Regions from separate parts of the Vibrio penaeicida genome, predicted to be linked through region 1. Evidence: riboswitches for the same ligand, from Rfam matches in the RefSeq annotation. Region 1 holds a riboswitch; each other region holds the start of a gene.
The links. A riboswitch is a leader RNA that binds a small molecule or an ion and turns the genes downstream of it on or off. The one in region 1 is predicted to bind thiamine pyrophosphate.
Positions count from the first base shown of each region.

Region 1 (4,448 bases):
TGGAAGATGTGTATCCAACGCCTCTTTTAAACACAGGTAACGTTGGCGGTATAATTGTCGAATCGCTGTTAAGTGTTGCTCGAAATCATTGTGAGTGAGCAAACCCAAAAGCACCGCTTGCATGGGAACACTAGAATGCAAATCTGCACCCTGTTTAATTTTGATAAGCGGTTCTAGGTATTCATGTTTTCCGGTTACAACGCCCATACGTAAACCTGGAGAGGCAATTTTAGAAAATGATCTTAAAACAATGGAGTGTTGCGGACAAAAGTCTGAAACCATAGGTAAAGCGTCACCTTCAAACCTGAGCTCTCGGTATGGTGCATCTTCGATAAACGCCACATTATGTTGCTTACAGAGTTCAGCGACACTTTTACGTACCTCTAGCGACCAGCAAACTCCGGTTGGGTTGTGGAAATCGGGCACCGCATAAAACATTTTGGGCTGTTCGGACGCAAAGCACGCTTCAAGTTCTTGAAGATTTGGTCCATCCTCACCTTGTGACACCGTCACTATATTGGCTTGCACAAACCCAAAAACTTGCATGGCACCAAGGTAGCTAGGCGCTTCCATGACCACTTTGTCGCCTGGGTTAACATAGGCTCTCGCAATCAAATCAAGACCTTGTTGTGACCCAGTACACACCATTGCTTGGTGCGTCTCTGGTAATTCATAAGCAGAGGATAAGTAATCCAGCAACGGTGGATAGCCTGCCGTTAATCCATATTGAAACACATTGGGGTGATCAGAAAGCTGTTCCAAAACGGGCTTCATCAATGAAATGGGAAACGTCGATTCGTCGGGCAAACCACCGGCAAGCGATATCACGCTTTTATCACTCGCCGCACTTAAAATTTCTCGAATATACGATGATTGGACTTGTTTTAACGATTGAGCGACTTCCATTTTTGTTCCGTTTCAGTATTGGGTACTGTCATTGATATTACGCACAGTTGTAAATATTTGTTTGTCCATTTATGCTTATCATTGTGTCCATTTATGCCAATTGTTATTTCTGAAGAGAGCACCAAGTTATGAACTCACAGCATGTCTCACGCATCAACGATGTTCTCTTTCATATACATCAAGACATTAGTGAAACACTCAGTGTCAAAGAGCTTATGTCAATTGCCGCATACTCTGAGCAGCACTTTCACCGCGTGTTTAAAAGTGTTGTCGGGGAATCCATTCACCAATACATACGACGAACGAGAATGGAATACGCAGCAAACCAATTGATGTTCGATACAAACTCGCCCATTTTGGATATAGCCACACACTGTGGGTTTGCCTCTCTCTCTTCTTTCAGCCGCGCATTTAAAGCTACGTTTGATATGTCACCCGGGGAATGGCGCAAGCACGACTTAAAAGTATCGGATAAGCCTTACCTGAAAGATGCGGAAATCGCGCAAGGCTATAATCGCGTTGCACAGCGTGAGTTACCCACCCCAAAAATAGTCGATGCTCAGGAAAGAATGGCGGCCTATGTACGACATAATGGATACAGTCGCTCCATTAGAAATGCGTGGCTAACTCTTCGTGCGTGGGCGAACAGTGAAGGTGTCACTTTCACCCATCAATATGGTCTGCATCACTCTAACCCTGCTTGGGTCGAACTAGATCAATGTCGATACGTCGCCTGCGTTGGTATAACGGAACCACTAAAATATCGGGGTGTGGTTAACCAAATGGTGATTCCCGGAGGGTTACACGCCGTATTTCGTTTAACGGGAATTTATGGCGAACTGCTCCCTCAAATCAGCGCCGTGTTAGAAAGCTGGCTACCAAAATCAGGCTTTAAACTTCGCTCGACACCAGCTTATGTGCATTATCACAAAAACCATTTTCTCAATGATGATGAAGCATTCGAACTCGACTTTTATCTCCCAGTACGCTTCTTTTAGCCCTAAAGATACGCATGAAAATGCATTTGCTACACCAATAACCTCGCCATCCTTAATGACAATTAGCTCAATTATTAGACATGTGAATCATACTGAGGATCAATTCGTTGCCCTTTTAACGAGAATTGATATCATCGCGAAATAAATAGTCGGGGAGCCTTTAGGCTGAGATCGCATAGCGAGACCCGTTGAACCTGATTCAGTTAACACTGACGTAGGGAACTATACCTCTCACTTTCGATGGATCGATCTCGGCACCTATCCACTCTCAAGTTAGAACAGTTCTCGCACGTCTGTATGCGGGAGCTTTATATGACACTTTCTAATCAATCAAGCAAAAGCCTTAATGCTGATACGCCCATCGTTTTGACCATTGCGGGTTCGGACAGTGGCGGCGGCGCAGGTATTCAAGCCGATATTAAAGCCATTTCAGCGACAGGCAGCTTTGCTTGCTCGGCTATTACTGCCATTACCTCACAAAATACCTGTGGTGTTTCCGCTATTTTCCCTATTCCTTTGGATCACGTTGCAAGCCAGCTCGATGCAGTGTTTTCAGATCTCAATGTGATTGCTGTAAAGGTCGGAATGCTGGCCGATTCAGGCATCATAAAAGTCGTTGCTGACAAAATTAAGCAATATCAACCTAAGCATTTGGTCGTCGACCCTGTAATGGTTGCCACCAGCGGAGATTTACTGCTTGAAGAAAGTGCCATCAGCACTCTAAAAACAGAGCTCCTTCCACTTGCCGATGTCATTACGCCAAACTTACCTGAAGGCGCTACGTTAACCGGATCTCCAGTGCCAACAACATCGTCAGAAATGGATCAAATGGTCGAAAAGCTTAGAGCACTTGGTTGTTCCTCTGTTTTGCTTAAAGGCGGTCATTTGGAGAGCGACAATGACAGTAATGACTTGCTTATTTTTGCGGAGTCCGTAGAAACGTTATCCGCAAAACGAGTCGATACAAAAAATACTCACGGTACAGGCTGTACTTTATCTTCCGCTATCGCTTCTTACCTTGCCCAAGGTCACGACCTTATTTCTGCTACCACTTTGGCAAAATCTTATATTTCTCAAGCCATCAAGCATTCTGATGAGTTAGATATTGGTAAAGGACACGGACCGGTTCATCACTTCTTTAGTGGGCATGCAGATGTACGGTGACAAACCGGATTTTTCTACCATGACTGGAAAGGGCTACACCTTAAACATTGAAAAAGGTCACCTCCAGTATATCGATGCGGAAGCTCCGACGCTTTCGGGTATCAACATGACCATTCCCATTGGAGAATGGACATGCCTTCTCGGAAGAAGTGGTTGTGGGAAAAGCACGTTATTGCGCCACCTAGCAGGGTTGCTAAATGACAAAGCAAATTGGGATGGTCAGATAGTGCTGGAGTCGATGGGGAACCGGAAAGTGGTTTCCATTGGCGACCAAATAGCCTATATGGGACAGCAAGATTTATTGATGCCTTGGTTATCGGCATTGGATAACGTTTTGCTCAGCACTCGCTTTGCTGGATTTGGTTCAGTGAGTACTGCAAGTATTGGTAAACGTGAACAAAGAGAAAAAGCACTCTATCTCCTTGATCAAGTTGGGTTGCACGATAAGCAATCTCTTCTTCCACAGAAGATGTCTGGAGGAATGCGACAACGTGTCGCAATTGCCCGGACTTTAATGCAAGACAAGCCAATCGTGCTTATGGATGAACCCTTCTCCGCTCTCGATGCGGTAAACCGACATAAGCTACAAAATCTTGCTTGCGAACTACTAAAAGACAAAACCGTGTTACTCATTACTCACGATCCTCAAGAAGCCATTCGACTAGCTTCCAAGCTTTACATTATGCATAACACCCCCACTGAAGCGCAGTCACTACCCTTACCCATTACGGCGGTGCCCAGAAAGCTTGACGCCGAATGCGCTGCGCTACAACAAAGCATTATTGAAAGGTTGGAAAAAGATTATGAATAGCTCCAACCAAACCGATGCATCACAAACCAAGGCATTATCAAAAGCCTCAACTTTATCGAGAGCATTGTCTTCATCTAAAACCCTGTCTTTATCGAAAAGCATTACGCATAGCGATAACGTCACGTATCCGATTATCCGCGCAATCATTAGCGTTGGGGTGATGTTCGGGATTTGGCAGGCGATTGTCGTCATTTTCGACATGCCGTCATTCATTCTTCCAGCACCGTTAGACGTATTTGAGCGACTAATAGAAAGACAAGATGTTCTGCTCAAACACACTTGGGTGACTGCACAAGAAATCTTACTGGGGTTGCTACTCGGGCTTTCAATGGGGTTGGTTTTTGCACTGCAAATGTTGATGTTCAACCCATTAAAGCGTTGGTTGCTTCCGATTCTCGTCGCAAGCCAAGCCGTACCTGTATTTGCCATTGCACCAGTTTTAATGCTTTGGCTCGGCTACGGGATCACATCTAAAGTCGTGATGGCTGCCATCATCATTTTCTTCCCTGTCACCACTTGTTGCTATGACGGTCTGAGAAACACACCTACTGGGTATTTGGATTTGGCCA
Region 1 is NZ_AP025144.1:2,180,478-2,184,925, forward strand. Features, by position in the region: gene LDO37_RS09735 (aminotransferase-like domain-containing protein) at 1-906, opposite strand, end outside; gene LDO37_RS09740 (AraC family transcriptional regulator) at 1,035-1,904, shown strand; TPP riboswitch at 2,045-2,142, shown strand; gene thiD (bifunctional hydroxymethylpyrimidine kinase/phosphomethylpyrimidine kinase) at 2,217-3,068, shown strand; gene LDO37_RS09750 (ABC transporter ATP-binding protein) at 3,088-3,879, shown strand; partial or broken gene LDO37_RS09755 (ABC transporter permease) at 4,016-4,448, shown strand, end outside.

Region 2 (4,448 bases), 1.7 Mb from region 1:
ATGTATACCCCCCAATGAGCACGCTATTAGAATCTCAGGGTATCGAAATTATAGAGGGGTTTGACCCGTCGCAATTGGAGCCGAAGCCAGACTTGGTGGTGATTGGTAATGCAATGAGTCGTGGAAACCCTTGTGTAGAATATGTACTGAATCACAATCTGAAATACACATCAGGTCCACAGTGGCTGCAAGAATTTTTGTTGCATGATCGCTGGGTGTTGGCGGTATCTGGAACGCATGGCAAAACGACCACGTCGAGCATGCTAACTTGGATCCTTGAGCACTGCGGTTATCAACCCGGATTTTTAGTTGGGGGCGTTTTAGGCAATTTTGGTGTTTCGTCTCGTCTTGGTGAAAGTATGTTTTTCGTGGTCGAAGCGGATGAGTATGACAGCGCTTTTTTTGATAAACGTTCTAAGTTTGTTCATTATCACCCGCGAACTTTGGTGATGAATAATCTTGAGTTTGATCATGCAGATATCTTCGACGACTTGGATGATATTAAGCGACAGTTCCATCATTTGATCCGTACCGTGCCTGAAAATGGCCGTATATTTTCCCCAATTAATGACGAAGCGCTTGAAAGCGTGCTTGAGCAGGGTTGTTGGAGCGAACAAGAAAAGACAGGCTTCAATGGCGACTGGCAATCCGAAAAGATCAAATCAGACGGCAGTGAATTTAACGTTATCTTCCAAGGCAAACATGTTGGCAAGGTTTCTTGGAACCTGATTGGTGATCACAACGTCGATAATGCACTGATGGCGATTGCGGCGGCGAGGCACGTGGGTGTTACGCCTGATTTAGCATGTGAAGCTCTGGCGTTATTTGTAAACACAAAAAGACGCCTAGAGCTGAAAGGCGAGGTGAATGGTATTACGGTTTACGATGATTTTGCTCATCACCCAACCGCCATTGAACTAACGTTACAAGGATTACGTAATAAGGTTGGTGAAGGAAAAATTCTAGCGGTGCTAGAACCTCGCTCCAGCACGATGAAAATGGGTGTTCATAAAGAAACACTCGCCAATGCACTAAGTGCTGCCGATTCCATCTATTTGTTTCAGCCAGATAATATCCAATGGTCAGTCGACGATGTTGCGAGTCAATGCCATCAACCGGTGCAGACTAGCGACGACATCAATACGCTGGTTACACGTATCGTCGAAGAAGCTAAACCAGGCGATCAGATATTGGTGATGAGCAATGGGGGATTCGGTGGGATTCATGATAAGTTACTCAATGCACTCACGGCTGATACGCTAACCTAAGAGTGGACTGATTTTTCAATGCAAGAAGTAAGAATGACTCAAAAAAATAAAGCCATTACGTTGGCATTTACAGGGGCATCCGGAGCACCTTATGGGCTCCGGCTACTGGAATGCCTACTCGCCGCAGATTACACCGTCTATTTGTTGATATCTTCCGCCGCGCGAGTGGTGATGGCAACGGAACATGGGTTGAAACTACCGGGCTCTCCAGATGGCGTAAAAGAAGCGCTGGTTGAACACCTTCAGTGCGATGCGGATAAGCTCATCGTTTGCGGTAAAGAAGATTGGTTTTCACCCGTAGCTTCAGGTTCGGCAGCACCGAAACAGATGGTGGTTTGCCCTTGCAGCGCAGGCAGTGTGGCTGCCATCGCCCACGGCATGTCGGATAATCTTATAGAGCGTGCTGCCGATGTGGTCATGAAAGAGCGTGGGCAATTACTTTTGGTTGTTCGTGAAACGCCTTTTTCTACTCTTCATTTGGAAAATATGCATAAGCTCTCGCAAATGGGTGTCACCATTATGCCTGCCGCACCGGGATTTTATCATCAACCAACTAGCATTGATGACTTAGTCGACTTTATGGTTGCACGCGTTCTTGACCATTTAGGTGTCGAGCAAGGATTGGTCCCTCGTTGGGGATATGATCAGCGCAATTAGAAACGATTGAAGTAATTGCATATGGCTAAGTTCATAGAAGTCGATAAAATAGAACCACTCTCATCGGGGTGCTAAATGAATAGGCGATGTTTGCATCGCTTTTCTTATGGCTGAGATAAACCTTTGGTTTGAACCCGTACACCTGAACCAGATAATACTGGCGTAGGAATTGAGCGCGGAAATTTACCCCTCTCAACACCTGTGCCGCTCAACAATGGATAGGAGCGACCAGTGAAATACGCACTGACTACTCATGTATTGACGACAACAGCACTTTCTACACTTGCTGCCACACCGGCATTCGCCGCAGAAAACACGCTAACGGTTTACACGTACGACTCTTTTGCTGCGGATTGGGGACCGGGTCCAACGGTCGAAAAAGCGTTTGAAGCTCAATGCGGATGTAATCTAGAGTTTGTTGCACTTGACGATGGCGTGACCATTCTCAATCGCTTACGCCTTGAAGGTAAAAACAGCAAAGCGGATATCGTTCTTGGTCTTGATAACAATCTAATGGCTGAGGCAAAGAAAAGCGGTTTGCTTGCCGAACATAGCGTTGACACGACTAACGTGACGATCCCAGGTGGCTGGAAAGACAGCACATTTGTCCCTTACGATTACGGCTATTTTGCGTTTGTTTATAACAAAGAAAAACTCACCAACCCACCCAAGAGCCTAAAAGAGCTGGTTGAAAAGCGTGATGATCTTAAAGTGATTTACCAAGATCCACGTACCTCGACGCCTGGTCAAGGTTTAATGCTGTGGATGAAGTCGGTGTATGGCGACAATACGACGGATGCATGGAAACAACTGGCCAAGAAAACGGTCACCGTAACGAAAGGTTGGTCTGAAGCGTACTCAATGTTCTTGGAAGGCGAGTCCGATCTTGTGCTTTCATACACAACATCTCCGGCGTATCACTTAATTGCAGAAAAAGACGCCAAATATGCAGCTGCTAATTTTGCTGAAGGTCATTACACTCAGATTGAAGTCGCGGCAAAAGTGAAGGCGAGTGAAAATCAAAAATTAGCCGACGAATTTATGGCGTTCATTCTAAGCGATGAGTTCCAATCTGCGATGCCGACAGGCAACTGGATGTACCCAGTAACTGCAGTTGAGCTTCCTGAAGGATACAACACGTTAACCGTTCCAGCGAAAGTCTTGTCTTTCTCTTCAGATGAAGTCGCTGAGAGCAGAAAAACGTGGATTAAGGAATGGCAAAACGCCCTGACTTTCTAAGTTTTACATTATCGACAAGCCATGCATAATGCGTGGCTTGCTTGTATATGCATAGGCTCATTCTGCTGTGATTCGAAATGTACCTAAAGTCGGGATAGTCGTCGCGACGGTTATCTTAATCTTTGTTGTCTCCGCTTTGTGGGCATTATTGTCAAATGCGCCTTCTCTGAATCCTCTCCAAATATGGTCTGATCCATATTATCGCCATGTTACCCAGTTCAGCTTTTATCAAGCTTTTCTGTCTACATTACTCAGCGTAGGGTTTGCCATTCCTGTCGCGCACGCACTGTCTTACCGACAATTTCCCGGTAGAAGCTTACTGCTTAAGCTGTTTGCTAGCACGTTGGTGTTACCAGTTTTAGTTGGGGTATTCGGAATATTAGCCATATATGGCAACAGTGGTTTGATTGCCGATTGGCTGAAAGACAATGGGATGTCTTTGCCTTTTTCGATTTATGGTTTAAACGGCATTTTGCTCGCCCATGTGTTTTTTAACCTGCCGTATGCAACTCGGCTCCTGCTTCAAGCGTTAGAGAGTATCCCGCCAGAGCAACATAAATTATGTGCCCATTTAGGGATGTCCCGATGGAATAAATTTCGCTGGGTAGAGTGGCCTCGATTGGCAACGCAGCTCCCTCAAGTGTGTGGTTTGGTCTTTATGCTTTGCTTTACGAGTTTTGCTACTGTTATGGCACTCGGCGGGGGACCGAAATCAACGACAATCGAATTAGCTATCTATCAAGCGATAAAATTCGATTTTGATCTTCAAACGGGTGCGTTGCTAGCCATGTGGCAAATGTTGTTGTGTGGCGTACTCGCCATCAGTGTTCAAAAGCTATCAAAGCCTTTGTCTGTGACTTCAGGAAGCTTGAAACCACTGCCTATGTATTCTGATAGCCGCAAAGCCAAAGCTTGGGACACCATTTGGATAGGTTTAGTGATGATGTTGGTGTTGCCGCCTCTAACAATGGTTGTGTTAAGCGGTCTTAACAGCAAAGTATTTATCGTATTGTCGGATGGTCGTTTTTGGAACGCTGTGCTTTCCTCGCTTCAGGTCGCCTTACTAGCCAGTATTTCTGCGTTGCTATTGGGTGCAGCGATTTTGTCGACTAGCCGAGTATGGCGACTCAAAAAACAACATTTTCGTGCCGATAAAATAGAATTGGCGGGTACCATTATCCTCGTCACACCGGGCTTAGTGATCAGTACCGGGTTGTTTTTATTGATCAGAGAAATAGCCGACGTATTTAGCCTAGCATTTTGGATTGTCGTTGCAGTGAACTG
Region 2 is NZ_AP025144.1:507,847-512,294, forward strand. Features, by position in the region: gene mpl (UDP-N-acetylmuramate:L-alanyl-gamma-D-glutamyl-meso-diaminopimelate ligase) at 1-1,268, shown strand, start outside; gene LDO37_RS02610 (flavin prenyltransferase UbiX) at 1,302-1,925, shown strand; TPP riboswitch at 1,980-2,111, shown strand; gene thiB (thiamine ABC transporter substrate binding subunit) at 2,184-3,164, shown strand; gene thiP (thiamine/thiamine pyrophosphate ABC transporter permease ThiP) at 3,232-4,448, shown strand, end outside.
Region 2: linked by a shared signal. The riboswitch ahead of thiB (thiamine ABC transporter substrate binding subunit) and the one ahead of thiD (bifunctional hydroxymethylpyrimidine kinase/phosphomethylpyrimidine kinase) in region 1 are both predicted to bind thiamine pyrophosphate.

Region 3 (4,448 bases), 1.9 Mb from region 1:
CAAGTACAAGAGATGTCAGTAACCAAGCCAGATAGGATTGTTGTTCTATCTCCGATAATGGAGCGCCCTTAAAACTCAACGCTCTATTGGATTCGCCATGGCACCATAGATCAACAAGCTGAAAATCATGATAAACGTCAATCAAGAGTAAGTTAGGCTCTTTTGAAAGTTGAGATAAAGCCAAAGGTGAAGCCTGACCATTAGAAAAACGGCAAACATGAGTAGCTTCACTATCGGATTCATCAAATGAAAGAGACATACACCTGTCATCAACGTAGCATTGCGTCAAATGAGTTGGGCTTACACCCAACTCGATATCAGCAATATCAAAGCCCTGCTCCTGAGCCAATAACAGTCTAGACTGAACGAGATCTGTTAACTCGACTTGAGCCTTTGGCAGTAATAGCTGAGCCATTTAATCCTCCAAAACACTCTGCTTGGCAGGGTGGTACAACTCTGAGCCCGTCGCTTTAAACTCTTCGGACTTCCTACGCATACCTTCCAATGGGTCATCTAGCATCTTGATCTCAATAGCCTGATCCTGCGCGACTTGCTTAGTGTCCTTTGCGTACTCTCTTACTTCTTGAGAAATCTTCATTGAACAGAACTTTGGACCACACATTGAACAGAAGTGAGCGACTTTCCCGGACTCTTGTGGAAGCGTTTCATCATGAAACTTACGTGCGGTTTCAGGATCCAGACCCAAGTTAAATTGGTCTTCCCAGCGGAATTCAAATCGAGCTTTTGAAAGTGCGTTATCGCGAATTTTAGCACCAGGATGCCCTTTCGCTAAATCTGCTGCGTGCGCCGCTAACTTATAGGTAATCAAACCCGTTTTAACATCTTCTTTGTTGGGTAAGCCTAGGTGCTCTTTCGGTGTCACATAGCAAAGCATGGCACAGCCATACCAACCAATCATGGCTGCACCGATACCTGAAGTAATATGATCGTATCCAGGGGCAATATCTGTTGTTAGTGGACCAAGAGTATAAAATGGAGCTTCATGACAGTGCTTAAGCTGCTCGTCCATGTTTTCTTTGATCATGTGCATTGGGATATGACCAGGACCTTCTATGATTACCTGAACATCATATTCCCACGCAACTTTAGTCAACTCACCTAAGGTTCTCAGCTCGGAAAATTGTGCTTCATCGTTCGCGTCTGCAATTGAACCTGGGCGTAAGCCATCACCAAGTGAAAGAGCAACATCATACTTCGCACATATTTCACAGATTTCACGGAAGTGGGTATATAGGAAGCTTTCCTGATGATGAGCTAAACACCATTTCGCGATGATAGAACCACCACGAGATACGATACCGGTGACACGTTTTGCCGTCATTGGCACGTAACGTAATAGCAAACCAGCGTGAATGGTGAAGTAGTCTACCCCCTGCTCTGCCTGCTCAATTAGCGTATCTCGCATGACTTCCCAATTGAGGTCTTCAGCGACACCATTTACTTTTTCTAGTGCTTGATACATAGGAACAGTACCAATAGGAACAGGACTATTACGCATGATCCATTCACGAGTTTCATGAATGTTTCGACCTGTAGACAAGTCCATTACTGTATCGCCGCCCCAACGAGTCGACCAAACAAGCTTTTCAACTTCTTCCTCGATTGAAGATGACACAGCAGAGTTACCAATATTCGCATTTACCTTAACAAGGAAATTACGCCCAATAATCATAGGTTCTGATTCAGGGTGGTTAATATTGGAAGGAATAATGGCGCGTCCCTCAGCAACTTCTTTTCGCACAAATTCAGGGGTAATTTCTTTAGGAAGATTTGCACCAAAGCTTTCGCCTGGGTGCTCAATGTTCAACTGGTCATCCGCAAACTTATGACGCTGCAAGTTTTCGCGTATGGCAATGTATTCCATTTCAGGGGTAATAATACCTTGGCGTGCATAGTGCAGCTGAGTAACGCACTGACCTTCTTTAGCACGTCGGATTTTTGGAAGATTGCCATAGCGTAAATCGTCTAACGTATCGTCTTCTAAGCGCTCTTTGGTGTAAACCGAACTCACATCCGACAAGACTTCAGTGTCATTTCGCTCTTTAATCCAGTCTTCACGTAACTTCGGCAGACCATTATAAAGGTCGATCTCATGTTCTGGATCGGTATAGACCCCAGACGTATCGTAGACACGTATTGGCTCATTTGGCTCAAATATTGGGTCTTTTTTACTCCCGCCAACCAAACTGTCTGCGAGAGAGATCTCTCTCATTGGCACTCGAATATCGCTTCTAGAGCCTTCTACATACACTTTATGAGAATTTGGATACGGTTGAGTCGACAGGTTATCAATAAACTGTTTGGCTTCCAGTCTCGCTTGCTTGCGATTCGACATAGCATTTTTCCTTGCAATCATTATTTTTAGGACAAAGTCCCTAGGAAGAAAATGCTTGGCGGATTGTTGTTACAAGAGGGCAAATGTGCGTGAATAACGCCATCTGAAAGTAGATAGATCCCGACTAATATCAGGTGAGGTATCTTCTCTTGTTCCCTTCGCAGATATTAGTCTGATCAGGTTCAACGGATCCCGCTAACGCGGTCTCAGCTCGCCCATTAATAAATCGGGCGGAGCACTCCGACAAGTGAAGCCAGTATAAGGGAAAGGTTAGGTCAAAACCAAGACCAAAGTTTAAAAAGATTAACTTTTAATCAACAATTGAAAGCCAATCCATGCGGCAGAGATACTAAGAACGACATTCAATAACACATTTAAACCCATTTTAAAAAAAGCACCTTGCTGCATGAGTAAAACGTTGTCCATAGAGAAGGTAGAAAAAGTAGTTAGTGCCCCTAGGAAGCCAAGACCGATTATCTGCCTCCAAGGCTCTGTAGCAAGGCTTCCATTCTCAAATGAAGCTATCAGCATTCCCATCGCTAATGAACCCACTACGTTCACTGTGAGCGTGCCATATGGAAACCCTCTACCAAATAAACTCGCGCATAACTCCGACACCAAAAAGCGAGAACATGCGCCAAATGCACCGCCTAATGCTATGAAACCAAGAATGGATAACTGTCCCATCTCTACCAACCCTAATCAAATATTGAAACCATTCTATCTCTATATACGCTAAAATTCGTTTTTAATTTCGGGTAATACTCGCCATAAAGAAGGATAAATATAAAAAGTTACAGGAGTCACTTTAGGTGATGTAAAGCATATTTCTTAACAGGCAAGTAAATTACCACCTTCTAAAGAAGGTGGCTTTGTGTGAGCCCCCTAAAAGGGGCCTTTGTTTAGTCCAGTGCTAATTGTTGCTGTTCCACGCGCTCTTTCTTCTCCTGATGTCTTACATAACGTCGAATAATTTCTTCATTAATTCCTACGCTATCGACAAAATAGCCCCTTTGCCAAAAGTGGTTACCCCAAAGCTTATTTTTCCTCAAATATGGAAACTTACTGAAGAGTTTTAAGGCTATTTTGCCTTTCAATACACCCATCAACTTGGATATGGATAGCTTGGGTGGAACTTTTACTACTAAGTGCACGTGGTCAATCTGGACGTTCAGCTCGACAACTTCACATCCAAGTTGATTACAGTAAACATTTATACACCGATAAACTTCTTTGCCTACATTGTTCTTCAAGATCCTAAATCGATATTTTGGTGTCCACACTATGTGATATTGACATCTCCAAAATACGTGGGAAGCTTGATTGTATCTACTCATGTTATTTGTCCTCTTTGACTTCGCTAAAAATCAAGGGGGCATTTAACATGGGTAGAACTACAGGCAAAGCCTAACTGAATGATAACCACCTACTGAAGTAGGTGGTTTAGGGCTGAAAACAAAAAAGCCCTGATCAGAGATCAGGGCTTATCAATTTGAACCTGGCGATGTCCTACTCTCACATGGGGAAACCCCACACTACCATCGGCGCTATTGCGTTTCACTTCTGAGTTCGGCATGGAAGTCAGGTGGGTCCACAATGCTATGGTCGCCAAGTAAATTTGGTTTTTGCTCTTAGAATTTCTTAAAATCTAAAAGCAATAAATAGTGGTGCTAGTACCCAGATTTGAACTGGGGACCTCACCCTTACCAAGGGTGCGCTCTACCAACTGAGCTATACCAGCACATTAAATTCTTATATGCGTTGGAATAAAAAAGCCCGTTTTTTCAAACGGGCTCTTTCAATAAATTTAAAGCCTGGCGATGTCCTACTCTCACATGGGGAAACCCCACACTACCATCGGCGCTATTGCGTTTCACTTCTGAGTTCGGCATGGAGTCAGGTGGGTCCACAACGCTATGGTCGCCAAGCAAATTCTTAATCTGGAAAGCTGTTTTTTTAGTTCTGATTCTTACACATTCAATCTGTTCTTATCTGAGCCCACAAAACCCCTTGGGTGTTGTATGGTTAAGCCTCACGGGCAATTAGTACAGGTTAGCTCAACGCCTCACAACGCTTACACACCCTGCCTATC
Region 3 is NZ_AP025144.1:4,056,093-4,060,540, forward strand. Features, by position in the region: gene thiE (thiamine phosphate synthase) at 1-415, opposite strand, end outside; gene thiC (phosphomethylpyrimidine synthase ThiC) at 416-2,356, opposite strand; TPP riboswitch at 2,493-2,609, opposite strand; gene crcB (fluoride efflux transporter CrcB) at 2,660-3,043, opposite strand; gene tnpA (IS200/IS605 family transposase) at 3,259-3,693, opposite strand; rRNA gene rrf (5S ribosomal RNA) at 3,853-3,969, opposite strand; tRNA gene LDO37_RS18130 (tRNA-Thr) at 4,022-4,097, opposite strand; rRNA gene rrf (5S ribosomal RNA) at 4,169-4,284, opposite strand; rRNA gene LDO37_RS18140 (23S ribosomal RNA) at 4,378-4,448, opposite strand, start outside.
Region 3: linked by a shared signal. The riboswitch ahead of thiC (phosphomethylpyrimidine synthase ThiC) and the one ahead of thiD (bifunctional hydroxymethylpyrimidine kinase/phosphomethylpyrimidine kinase) in region 1 are both predicted to bind thiamine pyrophosphate.